Regions from separate parts of the Phosphitispora fastidiosa genome, predicted to be linked through region 1. Evidence: riboswitches for the same ligand, from Rfam matches in the RefSeq annotation. Region 1 holds a riboswitch; each other region holds the start of a gene.
What was found. Region 1 has a riboswitch for cyclic di-GMP ahead of Ga0451573_RS00135 (aspartyl-phosphate phosphatase Spo0E family protein). Riboswitches for the same ligand answer to the same signal wherever they lie in the genome.

Region 1 (7,557 bases):
CATTCCGGAGCTGGGTACAGTTAAAGCAAGGTCTATCCCTATTGTTGTATTGACCAGCAACAACTACCGGGAGTTCAGTGATGCCCTGAAAAGACGGTGTATCCATTTATATATTGATTACCCTTCTCTGGAGCGTGAACTGGCTATAGTGAGAATAAAAGTGCCGGAAATAAATGGCATTCTGGCTGAGAAAATCGTGGAATTCGTACAGTCACTGAGGAAGATGGTCCTCAAAAAGTCTCCCAGCATTTCCGAAACCCTTGACTGGGCACGGACCTTGGTCTTGCTGGGGGCGGACTCTTTAAATGAGGAACTTGTTATGAATACAGTCAATATTCTTTTGAAATACCAGCAGGATATTAAAAAGGTTGAAGAACGAATAAGCGGTCTTCTGCCGGAATAAAGCCGGGTGAAACAAATTGGATAAAGCTATTCTTCAGTTTGCCGTACTCCTGAGAAAGGCCGGGATAAGGGTCTCGCATGCAGAGGTTACCGAAGCCTTGAAGGCAATTACCCTAACCGGAATTGACAGGGTTAATTTTTTTAATGCCATTTCGGCAACAATGATAAAAGTGCAGACAGATATGCGCATATTTGAAAAGATATTTGAATATTACTTCAACCCTGAATTTATGAGTGCCCGCCATGATAACTGCAGCAGGTTTGGCCCGTTGGTTCCAGCTAATCCGAAAACCACCTGTCAGGGAAACGACATTGTTCCGGGAATGAGCAAAGGGAGAACCACCGGATTTGGACAGGGCAGGGGACTGGCTTCCGCGGCAGTTGATAACTTCATCCAGGTCATTCAGGCAGGTGTCCCTGAAGAAATGTCCGCATTGGTTAAAAAGGGGGTTGCAGGCCTCGGCAGGCTGGAAGAAGACGACCTGGAGGACATGAAAAATGCCATCAGACAGGTTAAAGTATTTCTGGAATGGAACATGGGCATATATAAACTGGAAAATACAGCGAGTGAACTGGATGAAAAAACCTGGTTGGTTTGGCAGGAACGCTTAAAAAACCTTGAAGATATGCTTTACCTGGAGCTGGAAAAAAAATTAATCATTGAACTTGGCTCAGATGCGCTGGAAACAGTTTTAATCAGAGAAAATATTAATCAGCTGGATTTTTACAGACTTTCTTCCCAACAGACAGCAGAAATAAGAAAAAAAATAAGTAAAATAGCGCATAAATTAGCCTCAAGAGTGTCGTTTCGACAAAAACGGTCAAAAAGGGGACGGATTGACCTGGCCGGGACTATCAGAAGATCAATGTCATATGGAGGTGTACCAATAAAGCCTGCCTATCGCGACCACTATCCTACAAGGCCGGAATTTGTTGTCCTCTTTGACCTGTCAGGTTCAGTGAAAATATTCAGTGAGTTTATCCTCCAGCTTGTCTATTCCATTCAGAGCAGGTATCTTCATGTGAGGTCATTTGTTTTTGTGGATACTCCTGACGAAGTAACCGGATATTTTCAGAACAGAGAAATTGAAGATGGGATTAAAGACATCTATAATCTGGCCAGATTCTCCAAAACAGCATTCTCTGATTATGGCCAGATGTTTATTGATTTTAATGAGAAGTATCTTGAGATTCTTAATAAAAAGACTACTCTGGTTATTATCGGGGATGCCCGCAACAATTATCACAGGGATCATGCAGACTGCTTCCGGAATATGTGTCAGGAAGTCAGAAAAACTATCTGGCTGAACCCGGAACCTGTTGAAAGCTGGGACAAGGAAGACAGCCTGATATCACTTTACGGAGGATTGTGTGACCAGGTATTCGAATGCCGGAATTTGGAGCAATTAGACAGGGTAGCCAGAAAAATTATATAATGTGAAATATTTTTCGAGTCTATCGACACATTACGACACAACAATTGGAAATCTTCTGGTATAATTTTATATGTAAAGCGATAAAATTTAATATGAGTATCGAAATGGCAAAACCAGTGAAAACTGGGGGCGCAAAACTGCGGGTCTAAAGCTACAAAAGCTATGACAGCCGGGTTACCGAAGTGCTGCTTCACCTTTGGTCCGGTATCTGATGATCGATACCGGTTAATTTATGTTTTGATAGGTGGCGGCAAAGGGGAAGGAGGAGTCCTTAGTGGATCTTGTGCAGGAGATCGAAAAAATGCAGCGGGAACTCAATACCTTGGCGGAAGAAAAAAACAACATTTTAAGTGACCCCGAAATTTATCAGCAGAGTTGCATTATTGACAATATGATCGTGCAATTCATGAAACTTGGTGATTCCAAGGGATAGGCCAATCAGGCCTATTTTTTTTTGCAAAATCAACAGAAGTTTTATTATAAACATATTGACTATTAGCTAATCATAATCTATACTTGGAAATGAGAATACTTCTCAGTGGAAAATACTTCTCAGTGAAAAATGCTTCTCAGTAAAAAGTAATTATCAGTAGAAAACATCATATTAAAAAATGGGGGGAACGGAGTATGAACCTGGATAAATGTAAAAAGGGACATAAGGTAAGAATTACCGGTATCGGCAATAGTGATATCAGAGCACAGGCAATCAGGTTCGGGATTTCTGAAGGGGAGATCGTTTGTTGTGCTGAAGTTGTGCCTGCAGGTCCGGTTGTGGTGCAGAAGAACAACCAGGAAATTGCCATCGGCAGGAGGCTGGCACGACAGATTGCAGTGGAACTTATCAGTTGACATATTATGTGACAGCAAAGGAGATTTGAAATATTATGCATTGTCATGATAGCGGTGTTAAAATTAATATTCCGCCAGATTCAAGAAAAATCGTTTTAGCCGGTAATCCCAATGTTGGTAAATCAGTATTTTTCAATGCTCTGACAGGATTATATGTTGATGTATCCAACTACCCTGGCACAACTCTTGAGATTTCCCACGGAAGATACGGAAATGATGTTATCATTGACACTCCTGGAGTTTATGGCATCTCATCATTTAATGATGAGGAAAGAATTGCCCGGGATATTATCCTTGAGGCTGATGTTGTAATCGATATCGTAGATGCAGTCCACCTGGAACGGGATCTTTTCCTGACCCAACAGATAATAGATACAGGTGTCCCAGTGGTAGTTGCCCTGAATATGCTTGACGAAGCAGAGAAACAGGGAAGAAAGATTGATACTGATCTTTTGGAAGACCTGCTGGGTGTTCCCGTTATCCAAACCGTAGCTGTAAAGCAAATGGGCATGGATGAGCTCAAAGGGAAAATATGCAGCGCCCGCTCAGGCCATATTGACATCGGGCTTCATAGCAAGTTACATGAACTCCATGACCGGGTTGCCAACCAGGGAGAGGCTCTTCTGATACTGGAGGGAGATTCCGTAGTAGCAGAACGGCATGGAATTGCCCCGGGTTCTGAAAGGGAGGAAATTTACCTTAACAGAAGGGCCAGGGTAAATGATATAGTGGGACATGTTGTCTCAGAAGGCTGCAATAATTCGGGAATTGGTACAATCTTGGGCAGAATGATGATTAAGCCTGTTACCGGAATACCGATTCTGGCATTTTGTCTGTATTTAATGTATAAATTTATTGGTGTTTTTATTGCCGGTGATATTGTCGGCTTTACCGAAGAAACCCTGATGCAGGGTAAATACGAACCTTTTATCAGATCCTTGGTTGGACAGTATTTCAATGAAAGTTCTGTACTGGGTACAATTCTTATTGGTGAATTTGGTGTTTTGACAATGACCGTAACATATATACTCGGACTCCTGTTACCCCTTGTTTTTGGATTTTATCTGGTACTTTCTGCATTTGAAGATTCCGGTTACCTTCCCAGAATAGCTGCCCTTACAGACCGGGCTCTATCTGGAATCGGATTGAACGGGCGGGCTGTAATTCCCATCATTCTCGGTTTTGGATGTGTTACCCTGGCTACTATTGTAACCAGAGTTCTGGGTTCGGAAAGAGAGCGGCGGATTGCTGTGTTTCTGCTGGCGCTGGCTATCCCGTGTTCAGCTCAGCTAGCAGTTATTGCGGGTTTGATTAGTTCCTTAGACGGGGTGTTGGTTGCCCTCTATGTTATTTCCATCCTGACTGTGCTTATTGTTACAGGTACACTGCTTAACAGGTTTTTACCGGGTGAGTCGACAGACCTTTTGATTGACCTGCCGCCATTAAGGATGCCCAGGATTGAGAATGTACTCAAGAAAACAGTTACAAAATCATATCACTTTGTCTTGGAGGCAACACCGCTCTTTGCAGGAGGCGCTCTCCTGATAGGAATCCTGCAGGTAACGGGTTTGCTGGAAATGCTGCAGAGACTGCTGCAGCCGGTTACTGTTGGCTGGCTGGGGATGCCGAAGGAATCGGCAACTATTTTTATTATGGGTTTTGTCAGGCGTGATTTTGGCGCAGCGGGGCTGTACAACCTGGGTCTGAATGAATTTCAGACTGTAATCGGCCTGGTCACAATTACCCTTTTTGTGCCCTGTATAGCCTCAACTCTGATTATATTTAAAGAACGCAGCCGGCGGGAAGGATTTATTATGTGGTCCGGTGTTTTATTCCTGGCCTTCATCATCGGTGGTTCCCTAAATCAGGTTTACCAGGTCACCGGGTCTGTATATGCTGTAATTATCGGCTTGGTTTTAGTCCTGGTGGCTGTTCTGCTGCTCACGAAAATTTTTGTCAGAAAACCAAAATTAACATCAGAAGGAATAAACTATGGGCGATAAAACTAAAGGTAACAATAAAGAGAGCAAAAACAAAAAGGCTGACGACGCAATCGAATGCCCAACATGTGGGAATAAAATCAGCGCCCCCAAAAGCCTGAAATGTCCCAGGTGTTTTTCATCTATCGTCAAGCTGGGGTGTGGGGGAAACTGCAGCGGGTGTGCAGATAAATGTTAAATTATTGCAAAACTGCGCTATTTAAAATATAATTAGGTTGAGGTGTGATTGTATGGAGTTCTCACTTGAGACCTTAAAACAAAAGCTGTGTGACCGGGAATATAAATTAACCCCTCAAAGAAGGATTATAATGGAGGCCTTTACCAGAAGTCTCGAAAAGCACCTGAGCGCTGAAGATATCTATGGAATGGTTAAACAAAACAATCCGGAGATAGGACTGGCCACGGTCTATCGTACCCTGGACCTCTTTGCGGAACTTGATATCCTTCAAAAAATGGATTTTGGCGACGGTCGCAGCAGATACGAATTCTGCACCTCTGAAGTTCATCACCACCACCACCTGATATGTCTCTCGTGTGGGAAAGTAATGGAGTTTGGAGACGACCTGCTGGAATCATTGGAATCAGCTATTGAGAAAAAAAGCAGGTTCAGGATTGTGGACCACCAGCTTAAATTTTATGGTTACTGTGAAAAGTGTACTGCCTCTAAATGAGAGGCAGTAAGCTTGTTGACATACCCCATATTTTTTGATAATAAAAATGTAACATGAACAGGGGTAGATGAATTCCTCGGGCGGGGCCCCCAATCCGTTACCGAACCCCGGCCTTTCAGAAAGCCGGGGCTTCGACGGATCGGGGGGACCCCCAGACATCTCCGCCGGCAACCGCTCCCGCTTTGCGGTCGTGGGCCGGACGGACGACAGACTCCGCCCTACGGAACACATCTACCCCTGTCTTATAGCATTTTACAGTTCAATATTATTGACTTTGTCAGCAGTCTGACTGCCTCTAAAGAAGAGGCACAGTCAGACTCTATTCATCCCGGCTTTTGTAAAAGAACTCGTAAAAACCCATTGCCATCAAAAAAATACCAAAAATCCGCTGCAGAGCGGGGGCAGGAATCCTTACTGCTATCATAGCGCCCAGCAGCGCTCCTGCCACTGTGCCAATGGCCAGATAACCTGCCAGCCGTGGCCGTACATTGCCCTGCCGGTAGTGGGTAATAACAGCCACAATGGATGTTGGCACAAATGACAACAGGGAGACACCCTGGGCAGTATGCTGGGTAATCCCGGTCAGGAACACCAAAGCAGGGACCAGCAGAGTGCCGCCGCCGACTGCAAGTCCGCTCAGTATTCCGGCAAAAAATCCGATGATTGTCACAATCATTTAAAACATCATCCTCAGCCCGGCCAAAAACATGAAAACACCGAAAAACTGTCTCAGTTTTCGGGCCGGAATTCTGTTCATCAATTTTGCCCCCAGGTAGCCGCCAACTACGCCTCCCGCTACTACCTGCATGGTAAGCCTAAGGTTAAGGTCATCATTCAGCCCATAAATTAAACAGCTGGCAACAGTTGTCGGCAGAATGACAGCGAGTGATGTTCCATGGGCTTGGTGCTGGGCTATCCCCATCAAACTAACCATTGCCGGAATTAGAATTGTCCCTCCGCCAATTCCCAGAAGGCCATTTATCAAACCGGTTATAATTCCTATCCCGATGAGAAGCAGAAGACTAATATGTTTCATATTCCACCTGTGACAGATTAATTTTTGTGATTCAGAAGTTATTATTTTACCTATTCCTCCTTTTGACTCAGGTAAAATTGTGGTATATTATAACAAGAAATCAATTATTTTTAGGAGGTTTTAAAATGGCAGTTTTTGTATGTGCAAACTGCGGTTTTACTAAAGAAACCAGGTGTAAACCGAAAAAGTGTCCCGAATGCGGTTCTAATGATTCTTTCGCAAAGAAAGAAGAAAACAACAAATGAAAAGAGTTCTCTTTTTTTCGGTTTCTATCGGGTCAGGCCACGATCTTGCAGCTGAAGCCACAGCCAGGGAAGTTACGTTACGCTTCCCTGACTGTAGGACCATGACCGTTGATACCTTCAAATACATCAATCCTGTACTTAACAAGGTCATTGCGGGAAGCTACATGGAGTCCCTCAAATTCAACCCCAAAATATGGGGGTATTTATATAATCAGGCTGAAGCAGGGGACAAGTTTATTGACCTGAATCAGATACTTTCAAAACTTGTTTCCTCAAAGATGGAGAAACTGATTAAAGAGTTTGACCCCCAGGTGATGGTTTGCACTCATGCATTTCCCGCCGGAATACTGTCAATAATTAAATCAAAATATGGGCTCCGGATTCCTGTGATTGCTGTTATGACCGACTATACCATTCACCCGTTCTGGGTGCATGAAAATATTGACATGTATGTAATCCCGTGTGAAGAAATTAAATACCAGATAAGGGAATACCACATTAGTGAACAAAAAACCATGTGTACCGGGATACCGCTGAGACCACAGTTCGCCCAAAAGATGAATCAGCAGGAAATGAGAGAAAAGCTTGGTCTGGAACCAGAAGTCACCGTCCTGGTGATGGGCGGCGGACTGGGCATGGGCGAAATCGAGGATATTATTAATACCTTGGGAAATGCGGATATTAAATTACAGATTGTTGCCCTGACCGGGAAAAATGACAAACTGCGGAACACGCTGCAGCTGCTTACAACTGAAAACAGGATAAAGGTATTTGGATATATTGATAATGTGGCTGAAGTTATGGCGGCCAGCGATTTTATTATTACCAAACCGGGGGGGCTGACTACGGCTGAAGTTCTGGCTCAGCAGCTGCCCATGGTGATAGTTAATCCGCTGCCGGGGCAGGAAGACCGGAATA
Region 2 (7,557 bases), on a different contig from region 1:
GAAGTTCCAGTGAATCGATTGACGGCCTGTCTTCTACGCTATTATCCGCAGGCGCACGCAGTGTCAGATATAAATCTCCTTTAGATGCTATATGAGCTACCATCTGTGTTTTTTCAGCAGGTACAGCCAAAGTCACTGTTCCGGCAGAATCCGATTTACTGTCTTTTTCCTCCCCCTCGACATTTCCCGGGTCTCCAATATCGGTCCCTACAGCCAAAACCCCAACATTCTGAAGTATAACATGGGTCTTTGTTTCCCGCACAGTATTTACATTAGGGTCAACGCTAAAAATCTCCACTTCCACCGTACCAAGTACATCAACATAGTCTCCGGGTTTGAGTAATCCCCCGACACCTGTCTGTTCATTGATATCAATTGATATCGCCCGCATTCCAAGGGGAATAGAATAAGCCAAAGACTGCCGATTGCTATCCCTTCTGACAATTTTGGTCTGTAGTATCTGTTCTCCGGCCTCAATTTCAGCCCGCGCTGTCGAACCTACAACCTGAGATACATCATTGACCGCATAGCTATTGACATATTCTACCGGAATGTCTTTCACGGTAACCATATTAGCAGTAATCAGGGTCCTTTCCAGAATCCTGGCGCTGGCAACTGCCACAGCCCTGGTTTTTATATTGGTAGCTGCTTCCTGAACTGACTTCAAGTAGAAATTCAGTGCAACTGCAGTCAAAAGACCGCACAAGAGTGCCAGCAGCAAGACTTTCTTATTGGACATTCCTTTCCCTTCTTTCCAGCATAATAAAAATTTTTATTCCAGCAGCCTAACACTTTGCAACCCATATCCGTCGACGGAATCATCTGTCTCTGCAGATACTGTCTCAAAAATAAACCGGCCCACAACATCACCATTGTTGCCCTGGTGATTTTCCACTCCTTCCAGGAAAAAGGCGGCAAACCCCACCACCTCAACCCTTCTGTTGCCACCGCTCCCGGAATACTCTTCCACAATGGGCACATAAATTACCTTGGGGCAATCTGATGCGTGATTATTCCACGTACATGAAGGGACATGGGTACAGCTCTCAATACGCTCCTCAACACCGTCAGCGGTAGGCCCGGCCATGTTTCCCGGTTCAATATTAATAATATCCCCTATTGAAATTTCTCCGGGAAAACCCTGTGCAATCATATCTTCATATTCCCTGGCACCGCCACCACCGCCTGTAAAGTCAAGTGCGCCAAACCAGCCGCACCACCTGGCCCCGTCAGAATCCGGCCCACTGGCCCCTTCTTTTAATACATAAGGATCACCGTAATTAAATATCTGCTCTTTTACAGAAAAAGGGACCGCTCCGCGAAGACTCTTCACAGGAGCCACCTTGGCGCTGACCTCAGTACTTACCTGACGGGACTCATAACCAAAAACCTTCGCAAAGACAAGGCTAACGGTTTTACCAACAGAAACTGCGATAGTTTTTTTGTCGTCACTGATATCAACACTTAACTGTTCAGGATCGATGCCATTCTTGCCTGCATATTCTTCAGCTATCTCCTCTGCCATTATGGGATTAGCCGGCAGTTCCTGGGCCCCTGCCAGGGCGGCAGCATCTGCCGCCCTGACAAGGCGGTTGTGTTCCAGGTACATTACCCCGGTATCTACAGCCAGCCCGACAAAACCTAGCAGTACGGTAAAGGCAACAGCTATGATGACAACTACCTGTCCCTCTTCATTGTTAAAAAATCTGCTTATTAAGTTTTGCATTTTTGAACACCTCTTTTCATCTCACCAAATCTGATGAGGGCCCCAGCAAAAGAGGTTTGCCGAAACAATGATACATGGAACCCACAATCAACCAATAAGTTTGACGCTGTTTAAATACGATCCGGTAATAGAATCATCCGTTTCCCCAGATACCGTATAATTGACATATCTCACATAAACATCGTTTTCCAGCCCGTGCCCGACAACCTTCTCCAGGAAAACACTGGCAAAACCAACAATCTGGACACCTTCATTGGGAAGGACGCCAAGGTTACGATAAACAGGAATTAATACTATCCGTGGGCTGTCCGGATTGTAATCACTCCAAGATTCAATGATTTGGTCAATTCGCGTCTGAATACCTTCAATAGTAGGCCCGGTGGCATTTCCGGGAGCTTTCCCTACAATATCATTAATAGCCACCAAACCATCATAACCATTTAGAGCTGCCTCCTTATAGTCATCTTTTCCTGATTGACCCGGATATTCCATAATTCCTGTCCATCCTGTGCTTGGATTACCGACCTTAATAATATATTGGTGTCCATGTTCCAGAGGAAGCAAGCTTTCATCGATCCCAAGGGGAATCAGCCCACTTATTTTTGACACAGGAGAAATTTGGGCAGCGGCTGCTCCATCTACATTGGCCCTATCTAAACCTAACACTTTTGCAAAATGAAGTTGTACAGGTTTTTGTATCTTTACCGTAATTTCCCTGTTGTTGGGCGAAAAAGCAATAACAAGATTGTCAGGCTCATTAGCATTAATACTGTTTTTTTGAAGATACTCTGACACCCGGGCCGCAGCCTTTACAGTATCAGGCAGTTCCTGGGCACCCGCCAAAGCAGCGGCATCAGCTCCACGGGCCACCCTGGTGAATTCCAGATAAAGGAGCCCTCCATCAACCGCCAGCGCTACAAACCCCAGCAGCACTGTGAATATTATCGCAGAAATAACGACAACATTTCCATTTTCCCCGGTTATCATCCTTCTGAACATATCCATACCGTCACCCCTCCACTCGCATAGTTGTCTGGGAGGTAACAACAAAAGGGTCTCCTATAATCGGTCCAATTATTGGAGCAATTATATCCACTGGATATGACACAGTAACCTTAACGGCACTACCCCGTGGTCTTCCACTCAAGGTGGCCGGGGGATCAATTGCTATGCCCATGGAAGCAGTATCAAACTGATCAGCATTAGTACCGCTTTCCACAGCATTAACAATTTCCGTATCGGTTCCCCCTACAGCGCCTTCTCTGGCTCCTTCACGTGATAGATTTGTTACTATCATGTAGGTATTCAATATACGACCAAACTCTACAATACCAAAAATCAACATAAGAAGAATTGGCAGTACCAAAGCCATTTCTACAACGGCCTGGCCCCGCTGATTTCTACGAAAATCATGGAACCATAACATTTTCATCACCCCACCAGGTACGCTGCCAACGTACCAATTCCAATTGCTAAGCCGTATGGCAGGGATTCGTGGAATTCGGCTTTATCCAGGTTTTTCAGGGTATTCACTTTAAAAACACTGGTAACTAAGACTAAAAAACTTGTTCCGATACGTTTTAGTGTTGCAAACAACCTTTTCTGCTTAATCAATACACAGACAGCCAGAACCCCCCCTGCAATCCCGGTAGCCAAAAACGCCTTGCATACAAATACTGTTCCTTTCATTGCCCCTATGGCACCAAGCAGCTTTACATCCCCTGCCCCAAACCCGCCGAGCACAAAGGGAATAAAAAGCAAAGCCATACCTGCTCCCAGGCCCTTCAGGCTGAATAGGACACCACTGCTACCGTCATTCAGTAAATTAAGCAACAGCCCGGCAAGCACCCCGGACAATATTACTACATTGTAAATTTTTCGTTCCTTTAGGTCCGTGTAAACAGATATTATTACAATAGCTGCTACAGCAATATCTATCAGGTTGGTAACCTGAACTGTCAATGGCATCAACCCTTTTCGAAAACAGGCCCTACTTGCTGAAAAAGTAGGGCCTGTCATTTTTAATACACGTAACCATATCTTCTTTATGACCACTCCATCCCGGCAGCGGTACCATAGTAATATTTCACTTTGGGCCCATACCTTTACGTCACCGTTGAATAGAGGATGGGGCAGTGGATTGTCCACCGCCCCGGTACAAATTATCTTAAGGAGTCGGTGCAGTTCCGTTCAGGCCATCACTGATTGCTGTAAATTTTTCTATCAGAGTGTCGCCCATGGTAATTAAAACAGCGATAACACCAATTACAATTAGCGCCAAAATCAGTCCGTACTCGGTCATGCCTTGGCCTCTTTCTTCACTCCACAATCTTTTAACCATTGATAACATAATTATTACCTCCCTCAATTTTTTTTGATTTATTCCGTCCTTGTTTTAACCAAAACATAAAACCCTTCTCCACACTGCCTGTAGAGAAGGGTTGCTTTTTATACACTCCCCCCTTTGGCAGCCTGGCGATCATAGTGTTACCACCTTAGACCCATGGCTTTGCGCCGCCGTCTTTCAACGGCTTTGCCTTTTTCACTGAAGGTATCATTTTCAGTTTTATTTTAACACATTTCTACTAACTGTACATCGACCCTGGGTCTTATTTTTATATAGGACCGTGGTCCTATATAAACTCATTTTAGTACCCCCCAGTATCGACTCAACCGTTCTGATAATCAAACTGTAGTTTACCGAACTCGTCAAATTAAAACAATAAACAATATCACTGTGACACAAATCCATTACCTTTTTGGGGACACCTTTTTCTTCCCCACAGCAGGCAAAAAACCTTAGACCCGGGTAGTCCCTTGCCAGCCGTTCCAGAATCAGGCCGGTCTTATCGGCAGACCCAAAATCAAAAACCACAACCTCAATTGGAATAAGATAGCCGTATGCAAAAATTTCACGTACCAGGCCTTCGATAATGCCTTCCTGATTCCTCACCATCAATACCAAACTTGTCTTTTGAAAACCTTTACTGTTCCCTGACTTCTTGCACATCACCACCGTCCGTGTATAAATTGTGAAACAATATATAACAATTAACAGTACGGTTGCCCCAATTAACCAGCCAAGGTGCATTGTTTTCACCTCTCATAAGATTATTCCTCACACCATCTTATGAAAGAAAGGTCTCAGCCGCTAATCAGATAAGTGATAAACAGGGGCGTCCCCCTTTATTATTTTGGGAACCGAACTATTAAAGGCAGTGGAAAGAACAAAAACCTTTCTCCAAACTGCAGTCAAGAGAAAGGTATAGTTACCCCGGCTCTTTTTCGGCAGCTTGGCAGTCATAGTGTCAGACACCTTAGACCCATAGCTTTGCGTCACCGTCTTTCGGCGGTTTTGCTATTATCGACAGAGATGCTATATTAAATTCACACAACTAATTTATTTTATAATACTATATTTTACCAAACTTGTCCACACTTTTTTCTAATTTTTTCTTAGAAAATAATTTTCCTTCACTATAAATTTTTTTCACTATAAATTTATTTCACCCTGTTATTGCATTTGCCGCCTAAAGACTGACTAGCTTCAATTTAACTGCAGATATTACCGCCTGGGTCCTGTCTTCTACGTTCAGTTTCCTGAAGATGCTCGTAATATGATTTTTCACCGTTTTCTCACTGATAAAAAGGTGGCTGGCAATATCCTTGTTATGTACGCCGCTGGCAATGTATTTCAATATCTGCACCTCTCTCGCAGTAAGGCTGACATCCAGGCTGCCCCCCGGACACCGTGAAGCAAGGCCGCATGGCCCATAGTTCCGCTCTGCTTCACTGCTTTCCTGGCCCAGTTCCCTGCAGAGCATTGCCGTAATCCCCGGGTGGACCACCATCTCCCCTTTATACACTGCCTTAATGGTTGAGGCCAGGGCATCTGGATCAACATCCTTGAGTATATAGCCACTGACCCCCGCCCGGATAACCTCAACTACCTTTTGCTCGCTGTCTTCAACAGTAAGCGCAACCACCTTGATATCGGGGAACCTTTGTTTAATTTGCTTTGTAGCTTCAAGACCATCCATCCTAGGCATGTTAATATCCATGATGATAATGTGAGGGCTTAATTGTGCAGCTTTTTCGATGACCTCTTCTCCATCAGCCGCTTCACCGACAACATCAAGTGACGGGTCAAGCCTTATAACCTTGACAAGCCCCTGGCGGATTAGCGGATGGTCATCAGCAATCAGAACCCTGACCCGGTCCATATAACCTCCTCCTACCTGGCTACCGGAACTACAAAATAGACCTTTGTTCCCTTACCCAGTTTAGTCTCAAGCTTCATCTCCCCACCAAGAAGGTCGGTTCGCTCTCTCATACTAACCAGTCCAAAATTGTTTCCGGTCTGATTGGCGTGGTAATCATTCAGGTCAAAACCTATCCCGTTATCCTCAACAAATGCTCTCACCAGTTCATTATCCAATTCCACAACAACCTTCACTTTTGAGGCGTGGGCATGTTTTACAACATTGTTTAGGGCCTCCTGAATCAGGCGGAACAGGGCAATTTCCAAAACAGGTTCCAGCCTGGCCTCTTTCCCAAAAAAATTCATCTCTATATCTATATCGTTTTTTTCGCGAAAATCTTCAATATATCTTTTCAGAGCCGGAATCACACCCAAATCATCAAGAGCCATCGGGCGCAGGTCAAAAATGATTTTCCGCATATCCTGAAGGTTACTGCGCACAATACCCTTCAGCTCCTGCAACTCCTGGCTCACTTTGGCCGGCTCAACTTCCATCAGTTTTTCACAAAATTCCATCCGGAGGACAACATTCGCCATAGACTGAGCCGGACCGTCATGAATTTCCCTGGCAACCCGCTTGCGTTCCTCTTCCTGGGCCTTTACTATCTGCAGACCCATCTGCTGACGCTGCTGCAGGCTTTCCAGCTTAATATTTATATCTCTCAGGTTCCCCCCGATGAAATCCATGACAACGCCAACCTGTGAAACCATATTTTCAGCCTTTTCTGCCGTTTGCTGGAGATTTTGCCTGCTGGTTTCAAAGTCCTCCTTTTTGTGCAGCAGTTGGTCCCTCCGCTCTTTTAACAGGGTCAGCCTGACCTGCAGTTCCCTGACCTCCTCATAGGCAGCTTTAATCTCTGCCTCGGAATGCCTTTCAAAAGCTCCGGTAACCAGGGCTACCCGTTCCTGGACGATTCTTTCCTCTTTTTGAGCTGCTGCCAGTTCCGAATTAAGAGCCGCCAACTGGCTATTTGTTTCTGCCATGCTGTTCTTAATCCGCGAACATTCGCTGCGGGCATTTTCGGCCACGGCAAATAACTGTTCCCTGCCCGCACCCAAAGTCCTCATGGTCTCTTTTATTACTGTGTCAAGAGCCGTCAGCTCAAAAGGACTCCCACTGCCGCCAACATTAGTCATAATATACCTCCTTATAGCAAAATTCGATATATTTTTCTAAAATCCTGCAAACAGGAAGCCCTTCCCATGGTAAACTTAACTAAAAAAGAGGAGCCGTTACAGCCCCTCTCTGCTTACAACCCCAGCATTTCTCTGGTAGCAGTCTGTATTAGCTTCACCTTTGCCTCATTCTCTGTTTCCACATAAATTCTGAACAGAGGCTCTGTTCCTGAAGCTCTTATCAGAACCCAGCTGCCGTCCTCCAGGATAAACTTCTTCCCATCAACGGCCACAGTCCGGGTTACTGCTTTCCCGGCAATTTCCCTGGGAGCTAGTCCCTGTAAGGTTGTGAGTACTTTTTCCTTATTTTCCGCAGTTGTCCTGATATCCAGTCTCTGGCTAATGAGGATTCCAAACTCCTTTTCCAGCTTCTGCAATATCTCCCGCACCGGCA
Region 3 (7,557 bases), on a different contig from region 1:
TTCAGCCATACCAAGGAAAACTTCTGTAATAAGTGTCATATACCAAATAATGTTGAACCGGTAAAGTAATAATTTATTGTGCAGAGAGGTAGAACACTATGGCGGATGCATATGAAACATTTCTGGATGGCTTACGGAGAAAAAAAGGTCTGGATTTAACCGGTTACAAACGTCCCCAGATGGAGAGGCGTATCAACAGTCTGATGCGGAGTCTGAAAATCACTGATTACGGCATATATCTGGGTCTGCTGGAAAAAGAAATAGCCCATTGGAGGAAGTTTCTTGATACATTAACTATTAATGTATCAGAATTCTACAGGAACCCTTCTCAGTGGCAGGTCCTGGAAGAAAAGATTCTGCCTGAACTGATTCAGGCGTCCCGGTCGTTGAAAATATGGAGCGCGGGGTGTTCCACCGGTGAAGAGCCCTATACCCTAACTATGGTGATGATGAACCGTTTTCCCCATATAAACTTCACTATGCTGGCCACCGATGTTGATGACGAGGTGCTAAACAAAGCCAGGACGGGAGTATATAATGATAAGGCTGTCCTGAATCTGCCTCAGAATTATATTAATGGGAATTTTACTAAGGAAGGCAGCAACTTCAAAATAAAAGATGAAGTAAAAAAAAGAGTCAATTTTATGAAACACAACCTTTTGACAGATGCTTTTGACAGAAATTTTGATTTGATTCTGTGCCGGAATGTGGTTATCTATTTTACAGAGGAAAGTAAGGCCCAGCTTTACCGGAAGTTTTATACCGGATTGAAACAAAATGGAATCCTTTTTACAGGGAGTACCGAACAGATATTTCAGGCCAGGGAAATTGGCTTTTCTCTTGTATCATCTTTTTTCTACAAGAAAGGTGACTGAGGAAAGGTAATCAAACAATGATTTCAATTTGCCCTTAACGGAGAGGGGGGTTAAATTATGTCTGGTGAAACAATTTTTGCCCTGGATATCGGCACCAGGTCAATTACCGGTGTCATCATGCAGGAGACAACCAAAGGTCTTGAAATTTTGGCAGCAGAACAAAGGGAGCACCAAAACAGGGCTATGATTGACGGACAGATACATGATATTGAACAGGTGGCCGAATCAATTAAGGCGATTAAGGACAAGCTTGAGAACAGACTTGGCCAGACCCTTAAACAGGCTGCTGTGGCAGCCGCAGGAAGGGCTCTGAAGACTACAAGGCTTAATGTGAGTGCAGATATTCCAGAATTCCGGGAGATACACCGGGATGATATCCTCAGGCTTGAACTTCAGGCGGTACAGGAAGCTCAAAGCCGTTTGGCAAATGAGGAAGATACCCAGACAGCAGAGTCCCTGAATTATCACTGTGTCGGCTACAGTGTAGTTTATTATGAGCTGGATGGCTATAAAATCGGCAGCTTATACAGTCAGAAGGGCAGGAATATGAGTGTTGAGGTTATTGCAACTTTTCTGCCCAGGGTTGTTGTCGATTCTCTCTTTGCTGCTTTGCAGCAGGCAGGTTTGGAAATGGCCAGCCTGACCCTGGAGCCTATTGCCGCAAGTGCGGTGGTGGTGCCGCCCAGTATGAGACAGCTAAATATTGCACTTGTTGATATAGGGGCCGGAACTTCGGATATTGCTATTACCGACGATGGGTCCATAGCCGGTTACGGAATGGTTCCGGTAGCCGGTGATGAAATAACAGAGAAGATTTCTGAAATATACCTGCTTGATTTTAACACGGCAGAGAGGATTAAGCGGTCCCTGCAGGATAACAGTGACATTGGTTTTACCGATGTCCTGGGAATTGAGCATACTGTTTCCGCCAGGGAGGTTCTTGATATTGTCGGAGAAGCTGTCCAGGATTTAACGAAACAGATAAGTGATAAAATAATTGAACTTAACGGAAAGACCCCGCAGGCCGTTATTTGTATTGGCGGAGGAAGCCTTACTCCTCTATTAAAGGATATGCTGGCAGACAATATTGGGCTTACCAGGCAGAGAGTGGCAGTCAGGGGCCGGGAGGCGATTGCAGAGGTGTTCGGTACCCAGGAACTGATGGGGCCTGAGGCCGTAACTCCAATTGGAATAGCTGTGACAGCATATGAACATAAGGGCCTTGGGTTTGCCAAGGTGATGGTTAATGACCGGCAGATCCGGCTTTTTGAGGTCAACCGGGGTACAGTGGCCGATGCCCTGCTGGCAGCAGGCATCAGTATGCGCAAGACACAACCGCGGCTGGGAATGGCCCTTACTTTGACGGTCAACGGAGATTTAAAGATCATCAAAGGCGGCAGAGGCAAACCGGCAGTTATCCGGCTGAACGGGGAAGACGTTACCATTGATGTCCCGGTAAAACATAATGATATCATAGAATTTGTTGAGGCCCGGGATGGTGAAAACGCCCGGGGACACATTTACGATCTGGTGCCCCACATCTTTGCTTTGAATATTTCTGTTAACAGCGAACCTTTTGTGATTAACCCGGTGATTACTATGAACGGTAAACCTGCGGCCTACCACGAAGAGCTCGTGGATAATGCCAGGGTAGTCCATTATTTACCCAGGACTGTGACAGAGGTCCTGGAAATAGCGGGCTGTGCTGATTCCGGTGACGATTGCTACATATATATTAACGAGCGTTTGGTTGATTCCATGGCTGAAGTTAATGACGGGGATGACATAATCCTGGAAAGGGCTGCTGAACCAATACCGACCGGTGAACCAATGCCAAACGTTGAGCCTGTTCCAGGAGATGATACCGGCGATATCCAAACTGAGCCGGATACTGCGGCAGAGCCAATGAAAGCGGCGGAGCTTGCAGAGCATGCAGAGACGGCAGAGCATGCAGAGACAGTAGAGTATGCAGAGACAGTAGAGCATGCAGAGACAGTAGATCCGGCAGGTGAGGACGAATCTAATGTCCCCAGGTTTACTATTGTCACGGTTAATAATGAAACGGTAGAAATTCCTGGGGTGGATGCTATTCTTACAGATGTACTGACACGGACCAATCTTCAGTTAATACCTCCCGAAACCGGAATGAGACTTGAACTAAAAGTTAACGGGAGCTCCGCTGAATTTACAACGCCACTTAAAGATGGTGACAATGTATTATTAGAATGGAAATAATAATATTTTGGAAAAAAAATTTCGATTTGACGGTATTCGACATTTTCTCTGAAGGATATTTGCAATAATTCCTAGAAGAAAACATAAAAAAAACACAGTTTGGGACAGATTAACAATCCAACCACAATAAAGTGTGGGAGAGATGAAAATGTGGACAAACCGTCGGGAATTCCGGAAAAAGATCCGGGAAAAACAGAGAGAAATGTACAGTTTGGTAAAGAATAAGGGTCTAAATGACCCGGATGTGTACAACAAGAGCTGTGAAATTGACTGTTTGATAGTAGAGTATATGAAAAGATATAACTGTTTTATCAGTACAACATTATTTAATAATTATTATAATTAGGGCTTTTGATACAGTTGCTCAATTGGGATTAATATTTCTTTACCGGACACCCTGTTTACATTGGCTTGTAACGTATAAATATAATAAGCTAACCGCATATTTTTTTACCGTAAAGGCAAACCTACCGAAAGTTAGGGACGCAAAGCCATGGGTCTAAAGCTTTTGCTATGACAGCCAGGCTGCCGAAAAACTGATCCGTCTGCTTTTCCGGCAAGCAAGGCGGAATTTTTATTTCCTAAAATGACGAAAGTGACGAAAATGACAGGAGAGGGGGCAGGTCTATGCGCAAAATATCTGTAAGCAAGCTGCAGTCAGGGATGATTTTGGGGAAAAGTCTTTATTCAGCCAATGGGAGCGTCTTGCTTTCTGCCGGGAGTGAACTTAACCCTGCATATGCCAAAAGGCTGCAGGCCCTGGGTTACCCGACAATCATTATTATTGACGGTTTTTGCCGGGACATCGAGTTCCCCGATGTAGTTTCTGACAGTACAAGATTAGACGGGATTATAACATTGCGAAGGGTTTTTGAAGAGGCTAAAAAGTACCAAAAGGTAGATACCAAACTGATTAAGGATCTGGTAAACAGGCTGGCAGACGAGGTTCTGCAGAACAGGCAGCTGCTTTTTGAATTTTGTGATATCCGCTCTTATGACAGTTACCTGTATGCCCACTGCCTGAATGTATGTATCCTGTCACTGCGCATCGGTCTGGCCTTAAACTATAACGAGGTTCAGTTGCGGGACCTGGGAGTGGGGGCAGTTATGCACGATATCGGGTCCATGTATGTTGATCCCAAGGTGGTGGAAAAACCGGGCCGGCTTTCGCCCGAAGAATTCAGTCAAATGCAGCAGCACAGCATCAAAGGTTTTAACCTCCTGAGAGACCAGAAAGATGTTAACCTGCTGGCAGCACATGTTGCTTTTCAGCATCATGAACGCATAGATGGTACTGGTTACCCGAGAGCCCTAAAGAATACTGACATCTGTGAATTTGCCAGGATTGCAGCCATTGCTGACCTGTTTGATGCCCTTACCAGTGAGCGGAAACACCGGAAGGCTTACAGCACCTGTGAGGCTATAGAACTGATGAATGAAGAAGCAGGGCTGAAAATAGACAGCTCATTAATGGAGCTTTTTCTGCAAAATGTCGCCCGGTATGCTGCCGGTTCTTTGGTGGAGCTTAGCTCGGGTGAGATAGGGCTTGTTGTATGCAATAGGCGCATTCACCCAGAGAAGCCTGTGGTGAGGATACTTACCGATAGCAATAAAATTCCTGCCGGTCCTGATTACGTTCAGGAAATTGAATTAGTTAAAGAAACCGGCCTGAATATAGCAAGGGCGCTGCAGGATGACAGTGGATTTGCCGATGAACTTGGGGTTATCTATAATCAGGGGCAAAAGGTTGTAAATTCGTAGGCGGAAGGAGATTACCGCAAAACCATGAAAATACTGGTTGTCACGGCAGCAATTATAGAAAATAATGGTAAGTTCCTCATTGCCCAAAGGAAAAAAGGCTCTCACCAGGGGATGAAATGGGAGTTCCCCGGAGGCAAGGTAGAGCAGGGAGAAGATCCCGAAGCCTGCCTGATAAGAGAAATCAAGGAGGAGCTTGACATTAATGTTGAAGTGGGAGATATTTTCAAGGTCGTCTCCCACATCTATGAGGACAGGCAGGTTATCCTGCTCTGCTACCTTTGCAGCCTAAAGGGCGGCCAGCCGTCCTGCATCGACTGCCAGGACTGGAAGTGGGCTGACCCTGAGGAAATGATGGGATATGAATTTGCCCCGGCAGATATCCCGGTTGTGCGGAAGTTGCTGGGTCAGTAAAACCTGGGCTTATTATTTTTCAATTGTAATCTGGATAGGGGTAGATGTATTCGGCCTTGCGGAACACATCTACCCCTATTCAACAACACAAGTGAAAAATAGTAAAGCCAAGTAATAATAGAGCGGGTGTCCCAAATGGGGCACCCGCTCTGGATTAGGCCTATGAATTAGGGAGGGGCAGATATGGTTCCGGAACGATGAGACTGATGTCCGCTTGTCGGCAATCCGCGTAAGCGGGAGCCGCAAACAAGCGGAATCGTTGCCATCGTGGAGGAATTATATCTGCCCCTCCCTTCAATTTTATAGGCCAAAAGAAAAGGTGTCCCATTATGGGACACCCGCTTGTATTTTGGTAAGCTATTTTATTAGTTGGCGACTGTCTCAAATCCAGGTGATTTGGTAAAGGCTTTAACAGCGCCCATTCCTTCAGTTTTGTCATTCCAGCCCATAGTACCGAACTTGAGGACATAAGATTCATAACCGAGCTGGTTGAGGAACATTGAGGTATAGCTTGCGGTGTGACCGGTGTAGCAGATAACAACAATCTTCTTATCGGTAGGAAGTTTCTTCAGGTTTTCTTCCTTGGCAATAGCGCCATAAGGGATATTAATTGCTCCCGGAACATGGCCTTTGGCATAGTCTTCAGGCTTCTGGATGCTGAGGAGGAAGTAGCTGTCATCTCCACCCTTGATAACTTTTTCATCAATTTCCTGAGGACTTACTGTAGGTCCTCTGCCTGCGGACAGGTAGGCATCGGTAGCTGCGATAATGATTTCTTCAGGAGTCTGAGCGCCGGTGTTAACTTCAGGAATTTCGTTAACAGCCTGAGCTTCAACAGCTTCGGTGTTCACATCAAAACCGGCTGACCCGGCGTAAGGTACAACCGCGCCCATTCCCGGTGATGCTTCGTTCCAGCCGTTCATCCCCATCTTCATTGCATAGGAATCATAACCAAGCTGGTTGAGGAACATTGAGGTATAGCTGGCGGTATGGCCGGTGTAGCAGATAACAACAATCTTCTTATCCTTGGGAAGCTGGGCCAGGCTTTCTGCTTTAGCAATTTGAGCATAAGGGATATTGATTGCTCCTTTTACATGGCCTTTGGCATAGTCTTCAGGCTTTTGGATACTGAGGAGGAAATAGCCGGCATCGCCGCCCTGAACTACTTTTTCGTTAACCTCTTCAGCGCTGATTGTCGGAGCCGGAGCTGGATCTGCGCCGAGGTAAGCAGCGGTAGCTTCAATAATCGCGGCGGATTCAACTACTTTTTCTTCAGCGGGCTGATTGTTTTCGACCGGTTCCTTTGCAGGATCATCTGCCGAATTTTCCGTGCCCCCGCACCCTGCCAGTGTTACCATCAGGCTGAGGGCGATAAGCAGCGCCATTACAGAATAAAGTCCTTTTCTCTTTAACATTTTTTTTCTGCCTCCTTAGATTTTATTAGTATTTTGCTCCCGGAATTCTCCTGACTACGGTAGAGTCCAGATGATTGGTCCGGGGAAAATTAAATCTCAATACCGGTCTCATCGACCTCCTTTCAGAAATTCTTGTTTATGACCGGAAGTTCAAAGCAAATGAAGCATCCAGTTCATAAAGTTAAGTGATTCACATAACAAACACTCTTATAATTAAACCAAAATATAGTGAATTTAAACATATTTTGATAAAATAAGACATTATTCGATAAGTATAAACATAATATTCTTCTTCATTGTGGTAATTCCTGCTAGACTAAGGAAGTTTTAATTTTCAAAAAAATAAAAAAACTTTCATTAGTACTATCTGCAGTAAGCCATAAATTTAGCAATTAAAAAAGTTTATATAAAGGTGTTTTTTAATCAGGAAATACTATAATAGCATTTAGTGAAGTCGCAATAAATAATTTTTAGATGTATCTTAGTATAGCAGGAATTTATAACTTTGTGAAGAATGAATATTATGTGCAGTAGTAAACTGCCTCTCATTTCCAAAATATATAAACCTGACAAAAACCCGGCTGAAACTTTTAGCCGGGTTTTTGCCGGGTTTTTACCAGGGACTGGACAGTATTTGCAGAATAATGGTAGAATATAGTCATTGACCGGGGGTGTCGGCATATATATAGCACATAGTCCGGTTATGTTTACAGAACGGAGGCACTATATGATGAAGAGATTTATGCTAATTTTTCTTTCAATACTGCTGTTGGCAGCGACGGCTGGATGTACGGGGAGCGGTACACCGGAAAAGGGCGGTGAGGACGGTGCGGCCTCAGGCAATGCTACTGATACCGGGG
Region 4 (7,557 bases), on a different contig from region 1:
AAGGTGGAATTTCTGGCGGAAAAAGTTGAAACCATCAGGGATTTTGAACAGGCTTTGGAAATTGGATTTACATATTTTCAGGGGTACTTTTTCAGCAAACCGGTAATCATATCCGGGAAGGATATCCCAGCCAACAAGATGAACTATCTTCAACTGCTGCAGGAGATTAACAGGCCGGACCTGGATTTTGACAGAATAGACAATATTATGAGACGTGACGTTTCCTTGTCCTATAAGCTGCTCAGGTACATTAATTCAGCCGCCTTTGGTTTCAGAAGTAAAATAACTTCGATTAAGCATGCTCTGGTGATGCTTGGGATACGGGAAATTAAAAAATGGCTGTCATTAATTGCATTAAAAGGCATGGTCGAAGATAAACCTAATGAAATACTGACCAGTTCAATTATCAGGGCTCGGTTTGGCGAATTGATCGGACAGAAATGCGGTTTAGCGGACCGGAGTTCGGATATGTTTCTGGTTGGCATGTTCTCCATGATTGATGCCCTTATTGGCAGGCCGATGGCAAAAATTTTAGCTGAACTTCCGGTCTCTGACGATATTAAAAAAGCCTTGTTGGGTGAACAGCATCGCTACAGGGAGATTTTTGAACTGACTGTATCATATGAAAAGGGTGACTGGGAGAGGTTTTCTTATTTTGCATCCCGGATAGACCTGGATGAAAAAGAGATCCCCCGATTTTATATGATGTCTCTGGAATGGGCTAATGGTTTTAATCAAATAGGAATTTAAATTTTATTATTATTAGGAGGGACTGTATGGCAGGGTATGTTTTACTGCTGGTGGTACTGGCAGCAACAGTTTATCTGGTCAAAATTAATAACCGGGCGAATACTATAGCCCAGGAAGGGAATACAGATGAAGATGTTTATGAAATACGTGACAGCCTGTTAAGTGATGTGGAAAGGGATGCTTACATTAAACTAAAGAACATATCAGCCAGGTATCAATGCACTGTATTTCCCCGGGTCGGGCTTCCCAGTCTGGTGGAGATACCAAGGGGTACCGATAACTGGTTGAGCTTCTGGAACCGGATTAATTACAGGTATGTCGACTTCGCAGTCTGTAAGGCAGACAGCTTGGAGCCGCTGGCAGTAATTCAGCTGGATGATTCCGCTCAAAAGGATGCCAAAATTGAAAAAGATGATTTTGTTGAAAAGGTGCTGAAGCAGGTCGGACTGATCGTCCTCAGTATTGACGTTTCCGGATTAGGGGAAGACGAATTAGCTGCTAAATTAGAACCGCTGCTAAATTCTAAGGGAAAAGAGGGGGGTTGAACCCCCTCTTCTTTATTTTCCTGTAAGCATATGAATCTTTGATTTCTCCTTAAATATGTCATGAACTGCCTGGGCGATCATATACCCTACACTTACTGCGCCAATTATTGCATCAGCTGCTGCATTTACGTCCAGATTAAGGTTTTTACCGAAGAATGTATGCAATGTTAGTACTATCAAGGTAAGCAGGGCAACAATGAATTTCTTATAGCCATCGATTTTATTCATATTATTAGCCCCCTTTCAGCCCTTCACTCAACACATTATATTCGCGGCAGTATTCACTTGTTACTTGCTGCATTTTAACCCCTAAAAACCGCATTTTAACCCCTGAAAACCGTATTTTGAGCCGTTTGGCAGGAAAATGAGAATTAATGTTGAAATGAGAATTAAGGAGAAATAAGAAACAAGTTAATATTTTGGCAAACCCAGCGAAAGCCGGGGACGCAAAGCCATGGGTCTAAGGTGATTTTTCACTAGGACTGCCAGGTTGCCGCTCAAGCGAATTACCCCTTTATTCATGGCGAAAAAAGGGGTTGTTATTTTCTTATAGCGGCTCACCGACTTAAAATAGTACGCATTAGCGTAATAAAGATATGGTGAAGTGCTATGCTGACTTAAAGTTAACATAGGGAGGGATATGTATGCATTTTTCGGTAGGAATCTGGGATACCCTGTTTGGGGAAAGGATTCAGCTTGAGATTCCCGACAGTTGTGGGAATACGGTAAGGCGGTCGGTGACAAAAAAGTGGTTTGAGTTGATGAAAAACCAGGAAAGTATACTCAGTCTCTATAAACAGGTCCTCCGTGTTCATATGCTTGATGTTGTTAAGGGATACCGGGTCCTGTACTGGGTTGTCGGTGAAAACATTGATGAAGCAACAGCCAGGATGTTTATGAATCAGGATACGGGGGATATTTATGCAATATATTATTATGAACAGGATGAACCCAAAACTGAAGTGCTAACCAGAAAACGCTGGGATATAGCATACAATAAGATCTATGGGGAATCAGCCGAGGTAGAAAATCAGGTTATCTCGCCTTCCACCTCATAATTAATATAATGGCTCACCGTAAACCTGTTTGCCAGGATATAACTCCTGTTGATCAGAGGTACTTCCCCCACAACCCGGCCATCTTCAGCAAGCACCGGGTATATTGAGAGTTCAATGGGCTTTTTAACTGGTCTGGGGGGCCGGCCTGTTGACATCAGGTGATTGAATAGCCTGATATAACGGTCATCAACAAGGCGGCCGTGACCAAGAAGTTCTCCTTCAGGTGAAATAACCGGATACAATTTTGAGTTCTCCCATTTCAAACAGTTTTTTTTCTGAACAGATGACATGTGATAGCCCCCCAAGGTTTCTATAATCTATCTGTTCGTCAGGCTGGCAATATTTCCTTTACATTGACTGAAAAACAAGAAAACTGACTCCGAAAAAGTTATCTTCGGTGTCAATTTTCTTGTTCAAAGGGGGCACACCCCCGATAACCCGGATTACGGGCTTATTTTTATTGTTTTTCCCTGCCTTCCCTCCAGTTCCCGAGCCTTTTCAGCCGCTTCCATAGGAAGTTTTCCCATTACCACGTGTTCTGCCGCATTATCGAATCTCATCACAATCTTGTCCCCTGGTTCCAGGGCGAGCCTGTCCCTTACTGCCGGCGGAATGTCAATACTGTTATCCTGGTTCACTTGCACAATGTATTCTGGCATCTTCAATCCTCCTCTAAGTTTTCTTTAGAAATATAACCTTAAACATATAATGTAAAATGTGGGCGGTAAATATGCATTCCTGTCAGCATACGCGCCTGGCGGGGAGAACACAGTAATTATTACAAAAACAATACCCAATATTCATAAAAACACAGCAATATCCACAAAAACAATCGCAATATCTTGATAGCATTTATACTTATCAAAATAGTACAATGACTTTAAGTGCAGATTTGTTTTTTCTGTAGAAAACTGTTCGGAAAGGGGGTGTGATGATGAAACAGAGACAGATGTCTCTTTGTACATTACTGGTTTCAGGCATAATGTTATGTAATATGTTCTTTTTCACACCTGTATCAGCGGCTCTTACCTTTCCTATAAAGTATGATCCAATCATCGAGGATCCCTCATTAATAATTGATAATCCTATAATTGATAACCCTATAATTGATAACCCTATAATAATTGACGATTCACTTATCCGTGGGCCTCTAATTGTTGTACCTGCCGCACCATCTGATTTAATAATCGGGGCAACTACTTCCACTGAAATAACCATAGAATGGAGTGACAACTCATCTAATGAAACAGGTTTCACGGTCGAACGGAGGACCGGCAGCAGTAACTGGAGCCAGGTGGGGGAGGTTGGACCAGATGAAACCTATTTTACCAGTGACGAACTTTCTCCTGAGCGGACTTACTACTTCCGGGTTGCAGCATACAACAGTGCCGGCACTTCAGGTTATTCCAACCAAGTATACGGCACTACCGACCAGCCGGCTCCGGTAACAAATATCTATGAGGATAACTCTGAAACAATCATAAATGAAACAGATATAACAAATGAGGCTAATACAACGGTAAATATAAGTGACAGCACAATTACCAACAGCAATATTGCCAGCAACAACCAGGTTAACCAGACAACTACAGTGGCCAACTATAATTCGGCCAGCACGGCTGTCGAGTATGTGAAGATTGTTGTCAATGGTGAGCAGATGAATCCCGGTGATGCCCCGCCATTTATCAATAAGAACAACCGGGTAATGGTCCCGTTCCGGGCCATAGCCGAAAAGTTGGGTGCAGCGGTCCAGTGGGACCCTAGGGAAAGAATTGCCGCTCTCAGCCAGGGGCAGAGAGTTGTCCGGGTTCCTATCGGACAACAGGTTATCGAAGTGGACGGAAACGTGCAGGCAATGGATACCCTGGCTGTTATTAAATCTTCACGTACATATATACCGGTCCGGGCTGTAAGTCAGGCGCTGGGAGCCACTGTGGAATGGGATCAGGCCAACAAAACTGTGATTGTTAAAACGGGTGCCGGGCTGTAAGAAGAAAAAGGGAGATGAAGGTATTGAACAAAAAGGTTTTAAAGAAGAGGGTTCTAAGCCTGGTTTTGGCGCTGGCTTTGGTTATTTCCTTTGCAGTTATGGCCTATGCTGAAGAAACAATTGGTCCTGTTCCGGGAGTTACCGGAGATATAGGAGCAGGAACTACTAATACAACGATCAACAATAACACCACAACCGATAATACCTCGAACATAAATATTAACATATCAGGGAATACCACCATAAATAACAGCAATATCGGCAGCAATAACCAGGTTAACCAGCAGAATACGGTGACAAATACAAATACGGTAACAGTAAAGAAATATGTTACCGTAAATGTTAACGGCGTACCCCTGGAAGCGGATGTCAAGCCGTTTATCAACCAGGACAACAGGACAGTGCTGCCCTTACGGGCGATTGCTGAGGCCTTCGGAGCAGAGCTCCAGTGGGACCCTGCTGCGCAGACAGTTTTACTTACCCTTGGCGACCGGTCTGTAAGGCTTAAAATCGGTGATAAGACCTTTGAGGTTAATGGTCAGGTATTTACCATGGATACCACTGCGTTTATTGAAGGCGGCAGGACATTTCTTCCTGCCAGGGCCATCGCAGAGGCATTGGGATTGACAGTTGGCTGGAATGCCGAAACCGATACAGTTGATATAACTGCACCGGACCAGCCCAACAACGGAACCCAGCCTGCTGCCCCTCCGGCAGCAACACAGCCTGCAAACCCGCCGGCTGCACAGGTGGAAGATACCTCCTGGCAGAATATTTTCCCACTTACGGCTCATAACCGGAATGATAAAATAGACGATGATTCTGACCAGCACATGGAGTCCAATGCTACTCTAAATAGTGCAGGATTTTTACAGGTGACCACCCGGACCTGGACAGATGCCAGGACGTCCGGATTTACCGGAGGAGTTGCAGTAGGTCTTCTTGATGCCAATAATGTTATTATCTGGGTTTCATCACAGCAGAGCTATGGAGTAGATGGTTCGTGGATAGGCACAAATGACCGCACGGAAAACTGGAGTGCAACTGTCCCTCAGGATAAACTGAAAGTAGGGGTTAAGCTTCTTATAGTACATGATCATGCCGGCAAGAACCGCCTGGTAGAGTTTGTCGGCGGGGTCGGTGAAGCAGTTTCAGACGGCGTTGACCTGCTTACACCTGACCTTCCCTGGCCGTTCTAAAATTAGTACGGCAATCGGGCTTCACTAAACTAAAAGTAAGATCTGATCCCGGATAAACCCAAAAGAGCCCTCCTATGGTAAAATAAAAAACTACTATAGGAGGGCATTTGTATGTGGAAACAGACAAAAACATAAACCTGTAGAGGAAATAATACTTTTTAGAGCGAATTATAAGTCAGGGAATTTTACTCTCAAGATATGGCGATTTTAATGGAGGCCAATAATTATGCAGGATTTCGTTCATCTTCATGTACACACCGAATACAGCCTCCTTGACGGGGCGGCCCGCATCAGGGAACTGGTTGCCCTTGCCGCTGAAAGGGGTATGCCGGCGCTGGCCATTACCGACCATGGGGCTATGTTTGGGGTTATCGATTTCTATAAGGCGGCTCACAAAGCCGGCATAAAACCTATCCTTGGCTGTGAGGTCTATGTGGCACCAAGGTCAATGGAGAATCGGGAAGCGGGTAAGGATGATGCCAATTACCACCTGGTCCTTTTGGCTGAAAACGAGACAGGCTACCGCAATCTGCTGAATATAGTTTCCTGTGCCTATACCCATGGCTTCTATTATAAGCCCAGGACCGATAAGGAAGCCCTAAGGAAACACGGCCAGGGGCTGATTGCCCTGAGCGCCTGCCTGGGCGGGGAAGTTGCCACCGCAATCAAGAATTCGCAGTTTAACCTGGCCAGGGAAGCAGCCAGGGAGTATGAAGACATATTTGGCAGGGGGAACTTTTTCCTTGAAATGCAGGAACACGGCTTGGAGGGTCAGCGGGCGGTAAATGCTGAGCTGGTTAAGATAAGCCGCGAACTGGGGATTCCTCTGGTGGTCACTAATGATATTCATTATGTCAAAAAAGAAGATGCCGAGGTCCAGGATGTACTCCTCTGTATTGGAACCGGAAAGACCTTGGGGGACACAGACCGCATGGACTTTGGGACTCAGGAGTTCTATTTCAAGGATGCTGCCGAGATGCGCCTGCTTTTCGGAGAATACCCGGAGGCCCTGGCCAATACGGTGAAAATAGCCGCAAGGTGCAATGTTGCGCTTGACTTTGAACATACTTACCTGCCTGATTACCGGATTCCCCAAGGCCATACTGTGGAAAGTTATCTGGAGGAATTGTGCCTCAAGGGGCTGGCTGACCGTTATCCCGGGGCCGGGCCGGAAGTCAGGGAGAGGCTGGATTATGAGCTTAAGGTAATTGCTGACATGGGGTTCCCCGGTTATTTCCTGATAGTATGGGATTTTGTCAGGTTTGCCAGGGAGAACGGAATTCCGGTAGGTCCGGGGCGCGGCAGCGCTGCCGGGAGCCTGGTCGCCTATGTTCTGGGGATTACTAATGTTGACCCACTTAAATATGACCTACTGTTCGAGCGGTTTCTGAACCCCGAACGGGTGTCCATGCCTGATATCGATATCGACTTTTGTTATGAAAAACGGGAACAGGTCATCCGTTATGTGGTTGAGCACTATGGGGAAGACCGGGTGGCCCAGATTATCACCTTTGGTACCATGGCAGCCCGTGCTGCCATCAGGGATGTGGGCAGGGCGCTGAATATGCCATATGCCGATGTGGACCGGGTGGCCAAGCTGGTGCCTGCGGAACTGGGCATCACCCTTGACCGGGCGCTGGAGAACGGGACTGAACTGCGTCAGCTTTATGACATTGACCCCGGTGTGAAGAAGCTGCTTGATATGGCCAGGGCTATAGAGGGTATGCCCAGGCATGCCTCCACCCATGCCGCCGGGGTGGTGATCGGGAAAGAGCCGCTGACTGCCTATCTGCCCCTGTACAGGGCCACTGACGGTCTGGTGGCAACACAGTTTCCCAAGGATACTGTGGAAGAAATCGGGCTCCTGAAAATGGATCTGTTGGGTCTGAAGACCCTGACCATAATTGATGATGCCCTGACAGTTATCAAACACACCTTAGGTGAGGAGATAGATATTGACAGCATCCCCATGGATGACCCGGCTGCCTTTGAGATGCTGGGGAGGGGGGAGAGTA

Region 2: linked by a shared signal. The riboswitch ahead of Ga0451573_RS15625 (Flp family type IVb pilin) and the one ahead of Ga0451573_RS00135 (aspartyl-phosphate phosphatase Spo0E family protein) in region 1 are both predicted to bind cyclic di-GMP.
Region 3: linked by a shared signal. The riboswitch ahead of Ga0451573_RS08220 (HD-GYP domain-containing protein) and the one ahead of Ga0451573_RS00135 (aspartyl-phosphate phosphatase Spo0E family protein) in region 1 are both predicted to bind cyclic di-GMP.
Region 4: linked by a shared signal. The riboswitch ahead of Ga0451573_RS16295 (hypothetical protein) and the one ahead of Ga0451573_RS00135 (aspartyl-phosphate phosphatase Spo0E family protein) in region 1 are both predicted to bind cyclic di-GMP.

The regions. Positions count from the first base shown of each region.
Region 1 covers NZ_JAHHUL010000001.1:20,896-28,452, forward strand. Annotated here, with positions in the region: gene Ga0451573_RS00125 (AAA family ATPase) at 1-403, shown strand, start outside; gene Ga0451573_RS00130 (VWA domain-containing protein) at 420-1,838, shown strand; cyclic di-GMP riboswitch class I at 1,935-2,020, shown strand; gene Ga0451573_RS00135 (aspartyl-phosphate phosphatase Spo0E family protein) at 2,113-2,271, shown strand; gene Ga0451573_RS00140 (FeoA family protein) at 2,466-2,687, shown strand; gene feoB (ferrous iron transport protein B) at 2,723-4,690, shown strand; gene Ga0451573_RS00150 (hypothetical protein) at 4,680-4,865, shown strand; gene Ga0451573_RS00155 (Fur family transcriptional regulator) at 4,918-5,358, shown strand; gene Ga0451573_RS00160 (sulfite exporter TauE/SafE family protein) at 5,678-6,034, opposite strand; gene Ga0451573_RS00165 (sulfite exporter TauE/SafE family protein) at 6,035-6,394, opposite strand; gene Ga0451573_RS20155 (RCKP-type rubredoxin-like domain-containing protein) at 6,520-6,639, shown strand; gene Ga0451573_RS00170 (MGDG synthase family glycosyltransferase) at 6,636-7,557, shown strand, end outside.
Region 2 covers NZ_JAHHUL010000019.1:80,862-88,418, reverse strand. Annotated here, with positions in the region: gene cpaB (Flp pilus assembly protein CpaB) at 1-739, opposite strand, end outside; gene Ga0451573_RS15645 (pilus assembly protein TadG-related protein) at 773-1,726, opposite strand; gene Ga0451573_RS15640 (pilus assembly protein TadG-related protein) at 1,814-2,731, opposite strand; gene Ga0451573_RS15635 (TadE/TadG family type IV pilus assembly protein) at 2,736-3,152, opposite strand; gene Ga0451573_RS15630 (A24 family peptidase) at 3,158-3,688, opposite strand; gene Ga0451573_RS15625 (Flp family type IVb pilin) at 3,894-4,076, opposite strand; cyclic di-GMP riboswitch class I at 4,190-4,274, opposite strand; gene Ga0451573_RS15620 (glycosyltransferase family protein) at 4,293-4,817, opposite strand; cyclic di-GMP riboswitch class I at 5,011-5,096, opposite strand; gene Ga0451573_RS15615 (response regulator) at 5,257-5,949, opposite strand; gene Ga0451573_RS15610 (sensor histidine kinase) at 5,961-7,124, opposite strand; gene Ga0451573_RS15605 (phosphoglucomutase/phosphomannomutase family protein) at 7,238-7,557, opposite strand, start outside.
Region 3 covers NZ_JAHHUL010000006.1:159,877-167,433, forward strand. Annotated here, with positions in the region: gene Ga0451573_RS08200 (hypothetical protein) at 1-69, shown strand, start outside; gene Ga0451573_RS08205 (CheR family methyltransferase) at 99-875, shown strand; gene Ga0451573_RS08210 (cell division protein FtsA) at 933-3,110, shown strand; gene Ga0451573_RS08215 (aspartyl-phosphate phosphatase Spo0E family protein) at 3,259-3,456, shown strand; cyclic di-GMP riboswitch class I at 3,561-3,643, shown strand; gene Ga0451573_RS08220 (HD-GYP domain-containing protein) at 3,738-4,871, shown strand; gene mutT (8-oxo-dGTP diphosphatase MutT) at 4,896-5,282, shown strand; gene Ga0451573_RS08230 (rhodanese-like domain-containing protein) at 5,648-6,697, opposite strand; gene Ga0451573_RS08235 (ABC transporter substrate-binding protein) at 7,425-7,557, shown strand, end outside.
Region 4 covers NZ_JAHHUL010000021.1:48,452-56,008, reverse strand. Annotated here, with positions in the region: gene Ga0451573_RS16310 (EAL and HDOD domain-containing protein) at 1-750, shown strand, start outside; gene Ga0451573_RS16305 (DUF2726 domain-containing protein) at 777-1,295, shown strand; gene Ga0451573_RS16300 (hypothetical protein) at 1,308-1,523, opposite strand; cyclic di-GMP riboswitch class I at 1,707-1,793, shown strand; gene Ga0451573_RS16295 (hypothetical protein) at 1,940-2,353, shown strand; gene Ga0451573_RS16290 (hypothetical protein) at 2,326-2,643, opposite strand; gene Ga0451573_RS16285 (hypothetical protein) at 2,797-3,012, opposite strand; gene Ga0451573_RS16280 (stalk domain-containing protein) at 3,285-4,343, shown strand; gene Ga0451573_RS16275 (copper amine oxidase N-terminal domain-containing protein) at 4,367-5,542, shown strand; gene Ga0451573_RS16270 (DNA polymerase III subunit alpha) at 5,769-7,557, shown strand, end outside.